Regions from separate parts of the Corynebacterium falsenii genome, predicted to be linked through region 1. Evidence: predicted binding sites of a transcription regulator. Region 1 holds the regulator's gene; each other region holds the start of a gene.

Evidence for each region. Region 1 encodes LexA, which represses DNA repair genes until DNA is damaged. Its sites were predicted from a motif close to CGAACANNTGTTCG; they were not measured.
Region 2: the regulator LexA is predicted to act here: its motif matches at 2,319-2,332, upstream of LA343_RS09130 (HNH endonuclease signature motif containing protein).
Region 3: the regulator LexA is predicted to act here: its motif matches at 2,179-2,192, upstream of LA343_RS07290 (HNH endonuclease signature motif containing protein).

The regions. Positions count from the first base shown of each region.
Region 1 is NZ_CP083646.1:1,827,802-1,833,261, reverse strand. It holds gene hflX (GTPase HflX) at 1-1,009, shown strand, start outside; gene LA343_RS08065 (uracil-xanthine permease family protein) at 1,034-2,383, shown strand; gene LA343_RS08060 (DeoR/GlpR family DNA-binding transcription regulator) at 2,416-3,270, opposite strand; gene lexA (transcriptional repressor LexA) at 3,456-4,247, opposite strand; gene LA343_RS08050 (hypothetical protein) at 4,916-5,224, shown strand; gene nrdR (transcriptional regulator NrdR) at 5,310-5,460, shown strand, end outside.
Region 2 is NZ_CP083646.1:2,090,866-2,096,325, reverse strand. It holds gene ligA (NAD-dependent DNA ligase LigA) at 74-2,146, opposite strand; gene LA343_RS09130 (HNH endonuclease signature motif containing protein) at 2,458-4,317, shown strand; gene LA343_RS09125 (acetyl/propionyl/methylcrotonyl-CoA carboxylase subunit alpha) at 5,035-5,460, shown strand, end outside.
Region 3 is NZ_CP083646.1:1,652,486-1,657,945, reverse strand. It holds gene LA343_RS07305 (SPFH domain-containing protein) at 1-260, shown strand, start outside; gene LA343_RS07300 (hypothetical protein) at 285-959, opposite strand; gene LA343_RS07295 (TVP38/TMEM64 family protein) at 1,073-1,933, opposite strand; gene LA343_RS07290 (HNH endonuclease signature motif containing protein) at 2,433-4,331, shown strand; tRNA gene LA343_RS07285 (tRNA-Leu) at 4,525-4,610, opposite strand; gene LA343_RS07280 (YbhB/YbcL family Raf kinase inhibitor-like protein) at 4,970-5,460, shown strand, end outside.

The sequences.
Region 1 (5,460 bases):
GGAAAAGGCGCTCAACGTCAAGGTCATCGACCGCACCATGCTCATCCTGGATATCTTCGCCCAACATGCGAAGTCCAAAGAAGGTAAGGCACAGGTGGCGCTGGCCCAGATGGAATACCTCATCACGCGCGTGCGTGGTTGGGGTGGGGCGCTGTCTCGGCAGGCCGGTGGCCGTGCCGGATCTAACGGTGGCGTGGGCCTGCGTGGTCCCGGTGAAACGAAAATCGAGGCCGATCGCCGAAGGCTGCGCTCCGAGATGGCGAAGTTGCGCAAAGAAATTGCCGGGATGAAGACCTCCCGCGACATCAAGCGTGAACGGCGCGACCGAGCCGCGATCCCGCAGGTGGCCATCGCAGGCTACACAAATGCCGGCAAGTCCAGCCTTATCAATGCGCTCACGGGCGCCGGTGTGCTGGTTGAAGATGCGCTGTTCGCCACGCTGGACCCCACGACCCGGCGGGCCAGCTTGGCCGATGGGCGCACCGTGGTGTTCTCCGACACCGTGGGGTTCGTTCGGCACTTGCCCACGCAGCTAGTCGAGGCGTTCCGTTCGACGTTGGAGGAAGTGCTCGCCGCCGATGTGGTGCTGCACGTGGTCGATGGCTCCGATCCGTTCCCGCTGGAGCAGATTCAGGCGGTGAACAAGGTCATCAATGAGATTGTCGAGGAAACGGGCCGCCCGGCCCCGCCCGAGATCATGGTGGTCAACAAGATCGACAAGGCTGATCCGCTGGTCCTCGCCGAGCTTCGGGCCGCGATCGACGACGTTGTTTTCGTCTCGGCGCACACAGGCGAGGGGATCAAAGAGCTCGAGGCGCGCCTCGAGGTATTCCTGAACACCCTGGACAAGCAGGTCACCTTGCACGTGCCGTTCGACCGCGGCGACGTGGTGGCCCGGCTCCACGAACTCGGCACTGTGCTGGACGAGCAATACGACGAACAAGGCACCCGCGTGGAGGTGCGGGTTCCTGCCGCGGTCGCGAACGAGCTGGCGAGCTTCGAGGTCTGACCTGCCCTGGGCTAAGCTACGCCCATGACGCAGAGGAACATCGCGGGGAACTCCGCGAGGAACATCGAACAGCACGAACACCGCGGCCGCTTCTTTGGCTGGGATGTGCACGGCGATGGCAAGACCATCGCCCACGGCCAGGTAGTCACCCCGGAGCAGCGGCTGAGTTGGCCACGCACCATCGGCATCGGCATGCAGCACGTTATCGCCATGTTCGGTGCCACGTTGCTGGTGCCCATGATCACCGGGTTTCCCACGAACACCACGTTGTTGTTCTCTGGCATCGGAACCATCCTGTTCCTGCTGGTCACCCGAAATCGCCTGCCTTCCTATCTGGGCAGCTCTTTCGCGTTTATCGCGCCGTTGACGGCCACGCAGGCGCAGGGCATGGGCGCTCAGCTGGGCGGCATCATTTGCGCGGGTGCGCTTCTGGTTCTCATCGGCGTGATCGTCTCCATCGCTGGTCGCCGGGTGCTGGACGCCGTCATGCCGCCCGCAGTCACCGGCGCCATCGTGGCTCTCATCGGCCTGAACCTAGCCCCGACGGCAACGAAGAACTTCCAGGAGCAACCCCTCATCGCCTTCGTCACGCTCGTGGCGATCGCCGTGATCACCGTGGCGGGTCGGGGCATGGTCGCCCGGTTGGGCATCCTCCTAGGTGTTGTGGTCGGTTGGGTGTTCGCTGCGCTCACGGGTGGGGTCGACGACGCCGCCAAGCAAGCCATTGCCGATTCGGCATGGATCGGACTGCCCACGTTCCACAGCCCGGAGTTTTCGACGTCCGCGATCCTGATCACGCTGCCTGTGGTTGTTGTCTTGGTGGCGGAAAACGTGGGGCATGTGAAGGCCGTGGCGACGATGACGCAGCGCAACCTTGACGATCTGGCAGGCCGGGCGCTGATGGCTGACGGTGCATCGACGATGCTGGCCGGTAGCTTCGGCGGATCGGGTACCACGACCTACGCGGAGAACATCGGTGTGATGGCAGCGACGAAGGTCTATTCTTCCGCCGCGTATTGGGTGGCGGCCTTTACCGCCATTGTGCTGGCCTTTGTTCCAAAGTTCGGGGCGATCATCTTGACGATTCCGGTGGGCGTGCTTGGTGGCGCAACGATGGTGCTGTACGGCATGATTGGCCTGCTGGGCGTACGTATCTGGCAGGACAATAACGTTCAGCTGACGAACCCGGTGAACCTGACGGCAGCCTCCGTGGCCATCATTGCTGGTATTGGCAACCTGACCTTGACCGTGGGCTCTGTGTCCCTGGAGGGTATTGCGTGGGGTTCGGTGGGCATCATTGTGGGATACCCGATTCTCAAGTGGCTGTATAACACCGTGGGTGAGGCTAGCAAGGACCCGATGCTGCGGAGCTAGCTCGGGGGGCCAACGTGCGGCTCAAGGGCGGTTTAGCTCGCGGCGGTTTCGGTGCTGGTGGAGTTTGCCGACTTGCCTGTGTCTAGGGGGTCGGCGAAGACGACCTGGATTCCTTGGTCCTCCAGGGCGTGAACGTAGCCTTCCGGCGCTGCTTGGTCGGTGACGACGTGGCTGAGGTCATCGAGGGTGGCGAAGCTGACGAGGTAGTCGAGGCCGAATTTGGTGGAGTCACAGAGGGCGACGACGTGGTCAGCGTTGGTTACCATGGCGCGCTTGATCGCACCTTCTTGGGCATCCGGGGTCGATAGTCCGTGATCCATCGTGAGCGCGTTTGTTCCGACGAAGGCGACGTCTGCGTGGAGAACGCCGAGGTAGCGGGTGGCGATGTCGCCAACGATGGCTTGCGATAGGGGGCGGACGTGACCGCCGATGAGTTGAACCTCGCAGCGTGGGGAATCCGCCAGGGTGGTGGCGATCGTGAGCGAATTGGTCACGATGTTGAGCTTTGGCGCCATGAGGTCAGGGTCTTGGGTGCTGTTGGCTTCTGCGATGGCGCGGGCGAGCATGCCGGTGGTGGTGCCTGCGTCGAAGAATACGGTGCTCCCATCGGGCGGGAGCACTTTGAGAGCCGCTTTCCCGATGGCGCGTTTCGCGGCGAGGGAGGACTTCGACCTAGTTTCCAACGTGGTGAAGTCTGTGCGGTAGTTGTGCGCGGGAACCGCTCCACCGTGGACTCGGTATAGTTCGCCTTCACGATCGAGGATGGCGAGATCCCTGCGGATAGTTTCAGCCGTGACGCCGAACTTCTCGGCCAGCTCCACCACCGTGACGCGACCGTGGACGGCGGCCAGGGATGAGATTTGCCTACGGCGCTCGGCTGAATTCACGGACTAAACACTCCACAATGGCTGGATCGAACAAGGACCGGACTTATTCTAACGCGATCAGGGGAGCCTAATGCCCGCAGCAAGGGGCTTCATGTCCGAATCTCACCCCATGCGGGGCTATGATTGCGGGGTCGTCGCACGTCGACCCCGCCGGGGCGTCGTCGTGCCCCGTGGCGCGCTGTGCGCTAAATCTTGCGCAGGACCGCAGCCACCTTACCGAGGATTTGTGCGTCTTCGGCCGGGATGGGTTCGAAAAGCTCGTTGTGGGGAACCAACCACAGCCCCTGAGAATCTTTCTGGAATTCCTTGACGGTGGCTTCGCCATCGATCATGGCGGCAACAAAGTCGCCGAACTCAGCCACGGCCTGAGAACGCACGACAACGAAGTCGCCATTCAGAATGCCCGCATCTTGCATCGAATCGCCGACGACCTGCAGCAGGAAGAGCTCGCCGTTACCAACCAGCTCGGCCGGAAGGGGGAAGTGAGCCTCGACATTCTGCTCGGCAAGGATCGGGTTGCCTGCGGCAATCTGACCCACGACCGGCACATACGTTGCCGGTGGCAGCTCCGCACCGTCATCGAGCTGAGCGCGCTGAGCAGGCTTGGAGACCTGACGCCCAGGCTTGGGGCGGGCTGCGATGTCCTCATCGCTACCGGAGTAGGAGCGGACGTCAACCGCGCGAGGACGCTTCTCCTCACGCCGGAGGTACCCCTTCGCCTCGAGCTGGTTGAGGTGGTACGACACAGACGACGTGGAGTGAAGCCCCACGGCATCGCCAATCTCGCGAATGCTTGGCGGGTAGCCACGCAGCACCGTGGAATCCTGGATGACTTCGAGGATGCGGCGCTGACGGTCGGTGAGTCGGCTCTTCTTGCCGGCACGGGCTGCGGCTCGGTCGGCTTCCTTCTCGGCCTCGGACTTCTTCGGCCGGCCTGGGCGCCGACGGGGAGGTGTCTTTTCTGTGTCGGATGGGATTGGAGCGAGTGGGTTGGGCTGGGTGCTGGTCTCGTTCGTCTTGTCAGTGCTCACTGTTCTTCGTGGTCCTTGTCGTCGCTTGTGTGGGTTGGTTGAGGGTCGATTAGTTGAGGTCGTGGGCTCACGTGACGTGCAACGGTCTGGTGGTCGGTTCCTGTGCGGGACGTGTGTGCTTCGTCCGGCTAGTGACCTCAGCCTACATGATCGTTGCGACAATGTTGACCAACACGTTCGAAAAAATTGAAAAACTGTTGATTGAAACCGAACGGGTGTGCTAGATTCATGTTCGAAAGAAGATTAGAACAGAACATCTAAAAAGATGCTCGTTTCGGTTCCGCTGTCCACCCTGGATGTTTAACTAGCGTAGCAAGTTGAAACGGCAAGCAGCGTGGATGCGAACCCGATTGAGTTAAGGGAATGCGAGCAATCCCGTCAGTGTTGAAGTGCATCACCACCCAATGAAATTTAAGGACATCGCAATGAATAACCTCACGATCAACGCCAAAACCGCTAACTTCTCGAATGGCTCGGAGGCCGCCCGGAGGGGTGTCGTTCCTCCGTCTCGCACCAATCGAGGAGCGGTGCCACGTGTTCCCAGCGTGGTGAAGCCACGGTGGGAAGATGTTGGTAGCAGTAGTGAATCGAACACGCGAGGCAGTGGTAAGGTCGTGAACCCCTCCCGCGCCTCACTGCAGCGATCAGAGCGTATTCGAAAGAACCCGCAGTGGTCGTTCGATAGGGGAACGCGGTCGCGACTGAGCTACCGGGCTCGCTCCATCGCTCAATCCCCTGGAGCTGTGCTCGTAGCCACGCTCACCGTTGTACTAAGCCTGGGGCTGAGCCCTCTCGTTCTCGACGATCTTCCCGAGGGGCCGAGCCAGGTCGTGAGCTCCACGGCGGGCTCGGCACAGGGCGACGCAGCGCAACACGTTCCCGCTGCGGGCGACGGCGCCAATAGTTCGGCCCCACGGCAGTAGGTCACGAGTGGAAGGACTCGCACCGCCCGGAACACCAGACAATGAGCGGATTCGGGAAACCCACAATTCGCTATAACATGGAGACGTGTTGTGCCCTTCATGTAGCTCCGATTCCTCTCGCGTTGTTGACTCGCGCACTGTAGAACAAGGCGTTTCGATTCGCCGCCGTAGGGAATGCAGCCAATGCCATACCCGCTTCACCACCATCGAACGATCCGTTCTTCTCGTGACAAAGC
Region 2 (5,460 bases), 260 kb from region 1:
GTGGGGGGAGGCGGGAGAGGTAGGGAAGTCGGGCAGCGCAGGAACGATCACGGGGCCGCACAACCTGGGTAGCTTACTGGATTGAGCTCGCGCCCCCTTCCAGAAGCGCCGTAAACTCCTCTTCATCCAACACGCGCACTCCCAGATCCCGCGCCTTCGTGAGCTTCGACCCGGCCTTTTCTCCCGCGACTAGGAAGTCAGTCTTGCCGGACACACTGCCCGATGCCTTACCGCCGCGTGCCTCAATGGCCTCCTTAGCTTCGGTGCGGTCGAAACCTTCGAGAGTGCCGGTGACCACGATGGTGAGCCCGGAAAGCAGTTCGGCATCTGCTGCGGGGGCAGCGCCCTCCGCGTCTGGGTCGTCGGCGGGTTGTTCCATGCGCACACCCGCGGCGGCCCATGTGTCGATGATCTCTTGGTGCCAGTCCACCGTGAACCATTCCCGTACCGATTCGGCAATGATGCTGCCCACACCGTCAACCGCGGCCATTTCTTCAACGCTGGCGCCCCTGATGGCGTCGACCGATTCGAAACGCTTGGCCAACGCCTTGGCGGCGGTGGGGCCGGCATGGCGGATCGATAGGGCTACAAGCACGCGCCATAGATCAACGGACTTGGCCTGCTCCAGGTTCTCCAGCAACGTCTCGCCAGCCTTGTTGAGCGTGCCATTTTTCGAGGAGTAGGCAGATGTTGCCGTGAGATCGTCGGCGGTGAGGTTGAACAGCCGCGATTCGTCGGCGAGCACGCCAGAGTGGATGAGATCGTAGGCTGCCTTCTCGCCCAATGCGTCGATGTCGAACGCCCCACGGCCGGCGAGGTAAGTCAGGCGACTATACAGCTGACCAGGGCAGTAGCGGGTGTTTGGGCAACGCCAGTCGGCATCGCCTTCCTTGCTGGGAGCCAAGGCGCTGCCGCACTCCGGGCACACGGAGGAGTAGATGAACTCCCGCTCCTCGCCGGTGCGGGCATCCTCAACGGGGCCGAGGACCTCGGGGATTACTTCGCCGGCCTTTCGGATCATGATCTGATCACCGAGTTTCACACCCTTGCGGTGCGCCTCCGAGGGGTTGTGCAAGGTCGCCATGGTGACCGTTGATCCAGCGACGTACTTCGGCTCCATCACGGCGTACGGGGTGGCGCGACCCGTGCGGCCGATGTTGACGCGGATGTTGCGCAACTGGGTCATGGCCTCTTCCGGCGGGTACTTATAGGCGATGGCCCAGCGCGGTGCGCGGCTGGTGGTGCCCAGACGCTTTTGTTCATCCAGGGCATCGACCTTGATGACCACGCCGTCCATCTCGTGGGCGGCATCGTGTCGGTGCTCGCCCCAGTACTCCACCTGCTTGATGACTTCCTTGGCACTGTGGACCTGCTGCGTATAGGGGCTGACCGGCAGTCCCCATGCGGAAATTGCCCGGTAGGCCTCATGTTGAGATTGCGGATCGAACCCTTCGCGGGCGCCAATTCCATGGCAGATCAGGCGCAGTGGACGCTTGGCCGTGTCCTCGGCATTCTTCTGCCGCATCGCACCGGCGGCGGCGTTGCGCGGGTTGGCGAACATCTTCAGCCCCTCGGCCTGGCGCTGCGCATTCATCGTGGCGAAATCTTCCACGGTGATGAACACTTCGCCGCGGATCTCGACGAGCTGGGGCACGGGAAACTCCTCGGTTCCGTGCAGCTCATCGGGGATATCGCCGAGCGTGCGGGCATTGTGAGTGATGTCCTCGCCGGTGGTTCCATCGCCTCGGGTCAGCGCTAGTTCGAGCTTGCCGTCGACATAGAGCAGGTTGATGCTGGCGCCGTCGATCTTCAGCTCCGTGAGATAGGTCTCCGCTGGGGTGCGCTGAAGCCAGCCATCGAGCTCGTCTTCGTCGAAAACATTGTCCAAGCTGAGCATTCGCTCGCGGTGGTCAACGTTTCTAAACGGGCTCGAGGTTGGTGGGGCAGGGGCCACTTCCTGCGTTGGACTCGTGCCAGTGACAACTTCAGGGTGCTCGCTTTCGAGCTGCTGAAGTTGCCGCAGGAGCTTATCGAAATCCTCGTCGGAAATGGTGGGCTCACCGTAGTAATAACGGTCGCGGTGCATGCGCACCTGCTCGGCGAGTTGTTGCCACTGCTCGGCTGGGTTGTCCTGGGAAGTACTCACGGCTCAAAGTGTAGTGCTCGGTGAGACATCGCTGCCATGAACTGTCGGTCTGCTGTGGTCGGTCATTGTTTCCCCTCCTGGGCCAACGTGGGCATGACCTGCCCGTTTGTGGCCTAAAAAATTTTTGGTGATGAACTCTTGTGTGGTGCGTGGAACGTGTGTACTATAAAAACTACAAGATGTTCGAGATGTTCGCAAGGGGTAACCAAAAAAACGTCGCGGAACTGCGATTATATCGAACGTCTTGGACGATCGCCGTAAAGGATTCGACAGCACTTACTAAATAGAATTTTGGGGTTTAAGGGGGATCAATGACATCCGCACAGCTCATCGTAGACAGCACAGAGGACAACGCAGACGCCAACACAGTAGGCAGCGCAACGATCAACCAAGCCCGCACGATCACCGAACTCGTGCAGGATGTTGAGCGGTCATTGCAGCTGATCACGGATGCACTTATCGCTTCGCCAGCTGATCTTTTTCGACGCCACGAGCACGAGCTGCGGCAGCTCATTCGCGTCACCAATCGCACCGATACTCTCCACGCAGCGTTCGCCTTCGCCGCGTCCGAGGCCCAGGCCTCCCGCAAGGTCGGCTCCGTCCACACCGCCGACTACCTTGTTCGCGCGCTGGATATCTCCAGGTACCAGGCAAAACAGTGGCTCAGCTTGGGCATGAAACTCTTCGCCGCACCACCGCCTGCCACCATCGCACCTCCTTTATCCGACGCCACAACGGACCCCGATCGCCCAGACGCACTGGATGGTCACGACGAGCTGGCCGAACGGCGCAAGCAGCACGAACTGCATCAGAAGCAACTTCGTGACCAGGCCGAGGCACGCCGCCGCGCACGGGATCTGTCCAACGCAAAGTTGTCTGAAATCAACCGCGAGCTTGAGCACCTCGATGACAGCCTTAAGTCCCAATGCCACGAGGACCTGCTCAACGAGGCCACGAAGAAGGCTGAGGAGACGTCTCTCTCTGACCTGAAGCTCTGGCTCCGTTCCAAGGTCAGGGAGGCGAACCGGTCTGTTGGGGATCCTTTCGCTGATCTGCGCGCCCGCAAAGTCACGTGGTCGCAGCCGGATGAGCGCGGCAACGTTCGACTCAACGCTGTGCTGCCTCGTACGGGTCATGCCTTGCTGGAGGTGTTGCTGGCCCCGGCGCGGCTCGTCGCCTGGGAGAAGAAGAGGGGGATCGATGTTGAGGAGGACAAGCGGTCGCTGCCGCAGCGCAGGGCGGATGCGCTCATGGCGATGTTTGAGAAGTGGGCCGAGGAAGGCGATGCGGCGGCCAGCGGACGGACTCGAGGCTTAGCGTCGCTGGTCATCGCCATGTCGGCGAAGGATCTCACCCAGCTGCCGGAGGGGTGCTCCGATCCGGGCGATGCTGCCGATTCCGGCGATTCCGGCGATGCGCCGGCTGGGGCTAGCACGCGGTGGCTGCCGACGAACACCAACGCCAAGCTGAGCCCACTGGATGTCCTACGCCTCGGTTTGGCGCAGCACGACCTGGGGGTTGTCGTCGAACCAAAAACTGGGCGCGCGCTGGATTCGGCGAAGGTGAAGCGCCATGCGTCGGTGCAACAGAAGCTCATGTTGGTCGCTGAGCAGTTGTGCTGTGCCTACCCGGGGTGCAACCAGTCGGCGTGCGAGTCGGATGTGCATCATGTGCTGGCTTGGGCGCGTGGGGGAAGGACGGATATTGAAAATCTGACGCTGCTCTGCCGCCATCATCACCGTATGAATAGGGATCAACGCGATGGTGGCCTGGGGATGGGGCACGCGGAGGTGGACCCGGTAACGGGGCGGGTTGGGTGGCGCGAGGCGCGCGCCCGTGCCGATGCGGATGATGCGGAGCCGCTTGCGCTTCCGGGAGTATTGGATGTGGGCGAGTTGGGCGTGAATTCGCCGACGCGGGGTGGGACTGATGGTTCGAGCGCGTCGGATTGGACTGATGGTTCGAGCGCGCCGGGTGGGTCGCGATCTGCAGGGCATCAGAGTCGTTCGCAATTGAATAGGCATCCGCGGTTGAGCGACGAGGTGGCGATCAACGGTTCCACGACCGCGCGCGAGGCGCCGGGGATGCGTGTGATGGGGCAGGAATGGGAGAGCGATGAGGTCCGGCTGGCCTACGAAGCCGGGGAGATTGCGGGGAAGGATCGGCGCTGAGTCGGCGAGACGTGCCGGTCCGAAATCCGGATCCGAAAACCCGATCCGAAATCCGGACCGAGACTGCAAGCGCTTCACCGTGAGTGTCGTAGCGAGGGGCGCGCCGAGAGCGCCGGTCCGAAATCCGGATCCGAAATCCGGACCGGCCGGGCGAATCCGGGTGAACCCGTCCGAATCTGTGGCGAATAACTGGCGAATAACTGGCGAGTTTGCGGACACACCGCGCCGGAGCAGGCACGAAAGGCCACCACTGTGCGTGCGATTCGCGGCGAGCAAGAGTGACAAAGCAGGCAAAAAGAGGCGAAAAGAAGCGACAAGGCAAGCGACACGGAAGACGGCAAGGCAGGCGATAAGTGGCAAGAAGTTATGAAAAGACAAGTGGGGACAATGAATTTACATCTTTATCGAGATCAGTAACGCACGGCCCGGAATGTAGCGCCAGTCACACCGACACCGCGATTGAGACGAGCCCGCGGGGGCAAAGGTGCGAGCGGGTTTTATAGCTATAAAGCCTCCGGACATCGCACACGTCGTAGCGGGGAAACCCGCACGGAGCTGCATGGGTGATGCGCGCGACCCCGCGGCAGGGAGCGGGAGGCGCCGTCCGAGGCGGGGGAGGGGGCGACACGACACGAACGAGCCGGTCTTAGACCTCGCCCCGCAGGCTCCTACTGTGTGCCGCACCCAATTCGGAACCCAATCACACGAAGGGCGCACATGATCCAGAAGATAGTGGTAGCCAACCGAGGCGAAATCGCAGCTAGAATTATAAGAACCGTCCACGACCTCGGTCTTCAGGCCGTCGCAGTCTACGCAGAAGCAGACGCGAACTCCCCGGCCGTCGAACTCGCCGACGAAGCCTACTGCCTCGGCGGCGGCACCCTCGCCGAGACCTACCTCAACGTCGACAAGATCCTCGAGATCGCCGAGCGCAGCGGCGCCGACGCCCTCCACCCCGGCTACGGCTTCCTCTCCGAGGTCGCCTCTTTCGCCGACGCCGTTACGGGCGCGGGACTCACATGGATCGGACCGTCCGCCGAGACCATCAACCAACTGGGGGACAAAATCAGCGCCCGCCGCACCGCCATCAGCGCCGGCGTGCAGCCCGTTCCGGGCACCAACGAATCCACTGACATGGATGCG
Region 3 (5,460 bases), 180 kb from region 1:
ATGACCACACGCGCGAGCAGGCCGAAGAATCCAGCTCCGAAGATTGGTTCAGCACCGCTTCGTCCCCGGAGATCGCAGAGGCGGTCGCGGCCGCCAACGCTGTGGCCAACCGCCCGGTGGATACCGAGGGCGATGTCGGGGGCGGGGTCGGGGAGACCTCTCAACGCTCGATCGGCTCGCAGCCTGCACATCGCGCGCCCGCCCCGACAGATGCTTCACAGCCGAACGCCCAGGCTGACGGGGATGCTCAACCGCAGTAGCTGCAGTGGCTGCTGCTGCGGCGGTTAGTATCCGGTTGCCGCTAGCTCGTCCACTCGCGCCAGCATGTGCACGGCCAAGCTCCACCCGGCCTGCTCCGCGTGCCAGCCAGCGGCATGGAGCCGTTGGCTCATGGCTTGCTTGCTGATGCCCACGATCTGCGCCGCTTCGGACTGCAGGTGCCCGGCCCGCAGCAGGGCAGTGGCCTCGCGGCCCTCTTTTGTTCGACGCCCCAAGACGTGCGCTAGCAAAGTAAATGCCGAGGTAATATCTTCGGCGATGTCTGCAGCCCGGCCAGGGGCGAGTACGCCGCCAGGGCCTGCCTTCTCTACCCGTACGGCCACCGATCCAGCTTTCGCTGCAGGCTTCATCGCTCGCTGAGCGGCCGCGATCGTTTCTCGGCGAAGTTCGGCCTCCTCAGCGGATTCTTCTGTTGCGTCATCGCTGGCGTCGTCGTCGAGAATAAGTTGTTCCGCACCCACAACCGCACCGATGGAGATGGCGAAGTCCCCGGCCTGAAGCAGGGAGAGTACAAGGCCCCCTGTGTCTTCTGGTCCGGTGGTCACACAGACAAAATCTTCCACGCCTTTGGCATAGATGGCGTCGACCATGCTGGACTGTTCGAGGGCGCTAGCGACATCCCGAACATAGTCAGCCCGCCGACGAGAGCGGCCGCGGTAGGAGGCGTGAACGGCAAACATGCCTTCAATGTACTCCACCTGTGGTTTATTCCGGGTTGTCTACCCCTGTGTCTTGACTATTCAGGTGCGCGTGGTCTGCTCGTGTGCGTCGGCTGAAGTGCTTGGCCTGCTGCCTAAAGTGCTTGGCTTGTTGCCGTGCGTCGCCTGATGTACTTGGTCCACAGGCGGAACTCCCGCGCGGACAGAATGAAGCCAGCGGTTACGACCACCAAGCTCACGAGGAGGACCCACGGACTACTGCCGGTTGCCACGGCATCCGTGGCCATGACAGTTGCGACAGTATTCGGAGCAGAGCCGAGGACCGTGGCAGCGAGGAACGGGATGACGGGGAACGCGCCGAGACCGCAGGCATAGTTGAGAAGGAAGAACGGGACCGCAGGCACCATCCGAAGCCCTAGGACGGCTACCCACCCGCGCTCCACGATGACGTCTTGCAGGCTGGCAAGTCGGCCGTCGGATGTGACGCGTTTGTTGACCCAACTTCGGCCGAGCAGGCGAACGAGGGTGTAGGACAATGCCGCGGAGATCGCGAGCCCAAGCAGTGCGAGCATGCTGCCTTTAAGGCTGCCGAAAAGAACGCCCGCAGCGATGGTCCACACGGTCCTGGGGACGGGGAATTGGGTGAAGGCGACCATGAGTACAAGGTAGGCGAGTGGCGCCCACACGCCGGTGGATCCGACCCACGTGCGAATGTCGTCGACGGCGGGTGTGGGGACAGCAATGACGGCGACCACGAGCGCTACGGGGATCAGAATGCTCAGGAGGCGGTGCTTGAGTTTCCAGCTCCACCACGCACGGAACGCGCGGAGGACTACGTTGCGAGGGCGGTTGCTGGAGCGGGGATTGCTGGTGGTGCGGGAGCGGTTGGTGGAGCGGGAGCGGTTGCTCGTGTCGGCGTTGGTACCGGAGCCCGAGCCATCGTGTGCGCCGAATTGGCGTTCCGCGTTGGGCGGAAAGTTCCGCTCTGAGTTCATACGCATCATTGTAGAACGGAGGATTGACGAGCCAGTAGGGAGGTTCACTAGACAGCGTGGGGCTAGTTGAGGCTCGTGTTGCTTGAGGGGCTGGAACTTTAGTAACGGTGATCAAGGGGCGGGGGCTGTAGAAATGGTGGTCAGGGGGCGGGGACTGTAGAAAGCGGGGCGACAAGTGGGGAATCTGCAGGCTAGACGCAGCGGGCAGTCACTGTAGAGACTTAGGCGGCTCCTGCCAACCGCACCTAATAGGCGTTCGCTTGGAACTCCCCTTTTGAGTGCTTGCCGGAACCAAATATTTTCGAAATTGTTTCCGAAACCTCTTGCTGGGTGTCCCACACGCCTGTACTATAGAAGGTAACAACACCACACGGGGGCACCGCACTGCGGGGAAACGCCAACCATCATCCGAAAACATTGGTTTTCTACCAGCTATAGCGAGTTATGCTTCAAGCCAAGTCAGGGACCACAATAGGGGAATCGTCGGGGAACCACCATCATGGCCACCACACCACACACCATAGAACCAACCAGAAAAGACGAACACACAAACGATACCAGTATCGACAGTGTCGCTGATCTGACCACGCATGTTGATGTCATCGAAGCGTCCATGGCCACGGTCACTGACATCCTCACCACACCGACCGCCGAGTTGTTCCACACCCACCGCGCCGACATCATCCGCCTGTTGAAAACCATCAGCCACACCGACACCCTGTACGCCGCATTCGCTTACGCCGCCCACGAAGCGGGCATCTCCCGTGTGGCGGGCACGACACGCACATCGACCTACCTCGCCAGGTTGTTGGACACTTCCGAATACCAAGCACGACAGTGGATCAACCTTGGGATAAGCCTGTATAAACCACCTGAACCACCCGCAGATAAGACCACCACCACCCCTGAGGATGACGCAGCCAACAATGACGACGATGGTGATGGTGCTGCCCAGAGTCGTGCCGACCAATTCGCCGAACGCCGCCGGGCACACGAGGCCCACCAAGCCCACCTGGCCGCCCAAGCCCAGGCACGGAAACAAGCCCGCAAGCTCTCTGATGCGAAACTGGCGGAGATCAACCGCGAACTCGAACACCTCCACCCCAGCCTGCACACCGAGCATCACCACATCCTGTTCGACAACGCCACCACCATGGCAACCACCACCACCGTCGACGACCTCAAACTCCACCTGCGCACCCAAGTCCGCACGTTGAATAGCACTGTGGTGGATCCGACCGCTGACTACCGGGCGCGCAAACTCCTCTGGTCACCCGCCGACACCCACGGCAACATCCGCCTCACCGCCGTCCTACCTAGGACTGGGCATGCATTGTTGGAAACCCTGATGTCCCCGGCACGGCTAGCGGCCTTCGATCGCAGTCGTGGGGTGAACACAGACGAGGACCGTAGGACCATGGCGCAACGCCGGGCGGATGTGTTCATGTCCATGTTGGAAACCTGGGCCGAGGATGCTGACGCCGCCACCGCCCCACGCACACGAGGACTCGCCTCTTTGGTGGTGGCACTGTCGGCCAAGGACCTCACCACACTACCCACCACCAATGATGACGCCGGTGATGGTGCCGGTGATGGTGCTAGTGCCATCACTAGCGGCACTGCCACCAGCGTCGCTACCGGCAGCATCTCGAGCGGAGCCGTTGACTCGGCACCCGTGGCACCTGGTACTGCCGAGTCGCTCAACGCACCTAGCGTGTGGTTTCCCACCAACACCAACGCCCGGCTGCACCCGATCGATATTCTCCGACTGGGGTTGGCTGAGCATGATCTGGGGGTGGTTCTCGATCCGGATTCCGGACGCGCCCTTGCTTCAGCGCGGATGAAGCGGCATGCCACGGTGGAGCAGAAACTCATGCTTGTTGCTGAGCAGCTGTGTTGTGCGTATCCGGGGTGTAACCGGGCTGCGGTGGACTGCGATGTTCACCACATCAAAGCCTGGTCCCATGGGGGACGAACGAGCATTGATAATTTGACGTTGTTGTGTCGGACGCATCACCGGATGAATAGGGATCAGCATGATGGTGGTGTGGGTATGGGCCATGCCGAGGTTGATCCGGATTCCGGACGCGTCGGCTGGCGCGAAGCCCGCCACACTCATGAGGGCTTACCGGACCTGCCTGGGGCGCCACCACCAACCACATCAACCACCGCGCGGGAAGGATCAGGCACTGTTCAAGAGCAACCATCCCGTGGTGGCTCTGGCGCACGCCCGCGTCCGCACCCGCGGTTGAGTGACACAGTGGTGGTCAATACGTCCACCACCGCCAGCCAAGCCCCCGGAGCCAAAGTGACCGACCAGGACTGGGGTAGCACGGAGGTTCAAGCACTGTTCGACCCACCACAACCCACACGGCGCCGCAGTGATCGAGCATCATGACCGACCACCAACACCCAGCAACCCTGCACCGAACCCCACCCCAAACCCGAACCAAACCAATCCGAGCCGGTCCGGAATCCGGACGCAGCCACACGAGAACGAAAGAACTGGGAGAGCCTTAAACCTTGCCCCGAAGCATTAGCCACGCAAAAAGAAAAACCACCACCGGTCGAAAACCGATGATGGTGAAGTGTGTCCGGAGGGGGACTTGAACCCCCACGTCCGTTAATAGGACACTAGCACCTCAAGCTAGCGCGTCTGCCATTCCGCCACCCGGACAGGGATGCGATCCGACCCCGTGGGCCGTAGCTCCCGTCACTTTAATGCCACCCGTGTCTTTTTACAAATTCCCAGGTAAATTACCCCTTTCGGCACGATCAATTCACCGAAGAAGATTCGTCGCCAACACCGCCGACCACAGATCGGTCCGACCGAGCGCCGAACAAGTACCAAACGAGTGATGAACTAATGACAGGGAGCGTCCCCACGTGCAATCAACAAGCAAGCATCCAGCAAGCGGATAGCAAGCGGCCATCCAGCAACCGAATCAAGCAAGGACTGAGCAGCCCAGATAGTTTTTGATATATCCCCATAACCTATACCTGCAGGCTAAGGCCCATTTCAGTATTCTTGGGCACATGTCGAACGCGAACACCAATCACAAGCCCACGTACATCGACGATCGGTTCCCCGGTCCTGATCCGTACGCCCCCTTGGCCGACCTTCCCGCGCTGAAGGTGACCAGCGAATCCTTCAACGATGGCGACCGCCTTCCCGAAGATCAGCTGGCCGAGAAGAGCATCTCTCCGCAGCTGTCTTGGGAGCCCGGCCCCGAGGGAACCAAGACCTATGCGGTTACCTGCTTCGACCCCGATGCCCCCACCGCCAGCGGTTTCTGGCACTGGGCCGTGTTCAACATCCCCGCCGATGTCACCTCCCTGCCACTGGACGCAGGAAACGACAGTCTCACCGAACTTCCCGAGGGCGCCGTTGCCTTGCGCGGCGATAGCCGCTCCTGGGGTTACTACGGCGCCGAGCCCCCAGCAGGCCACGGACCCCACCGATACCTGTTCGCCGTCCACGCTGTAGGCGAGGAGCTGGATATCAACGACCGGCAGACCCCCACGGT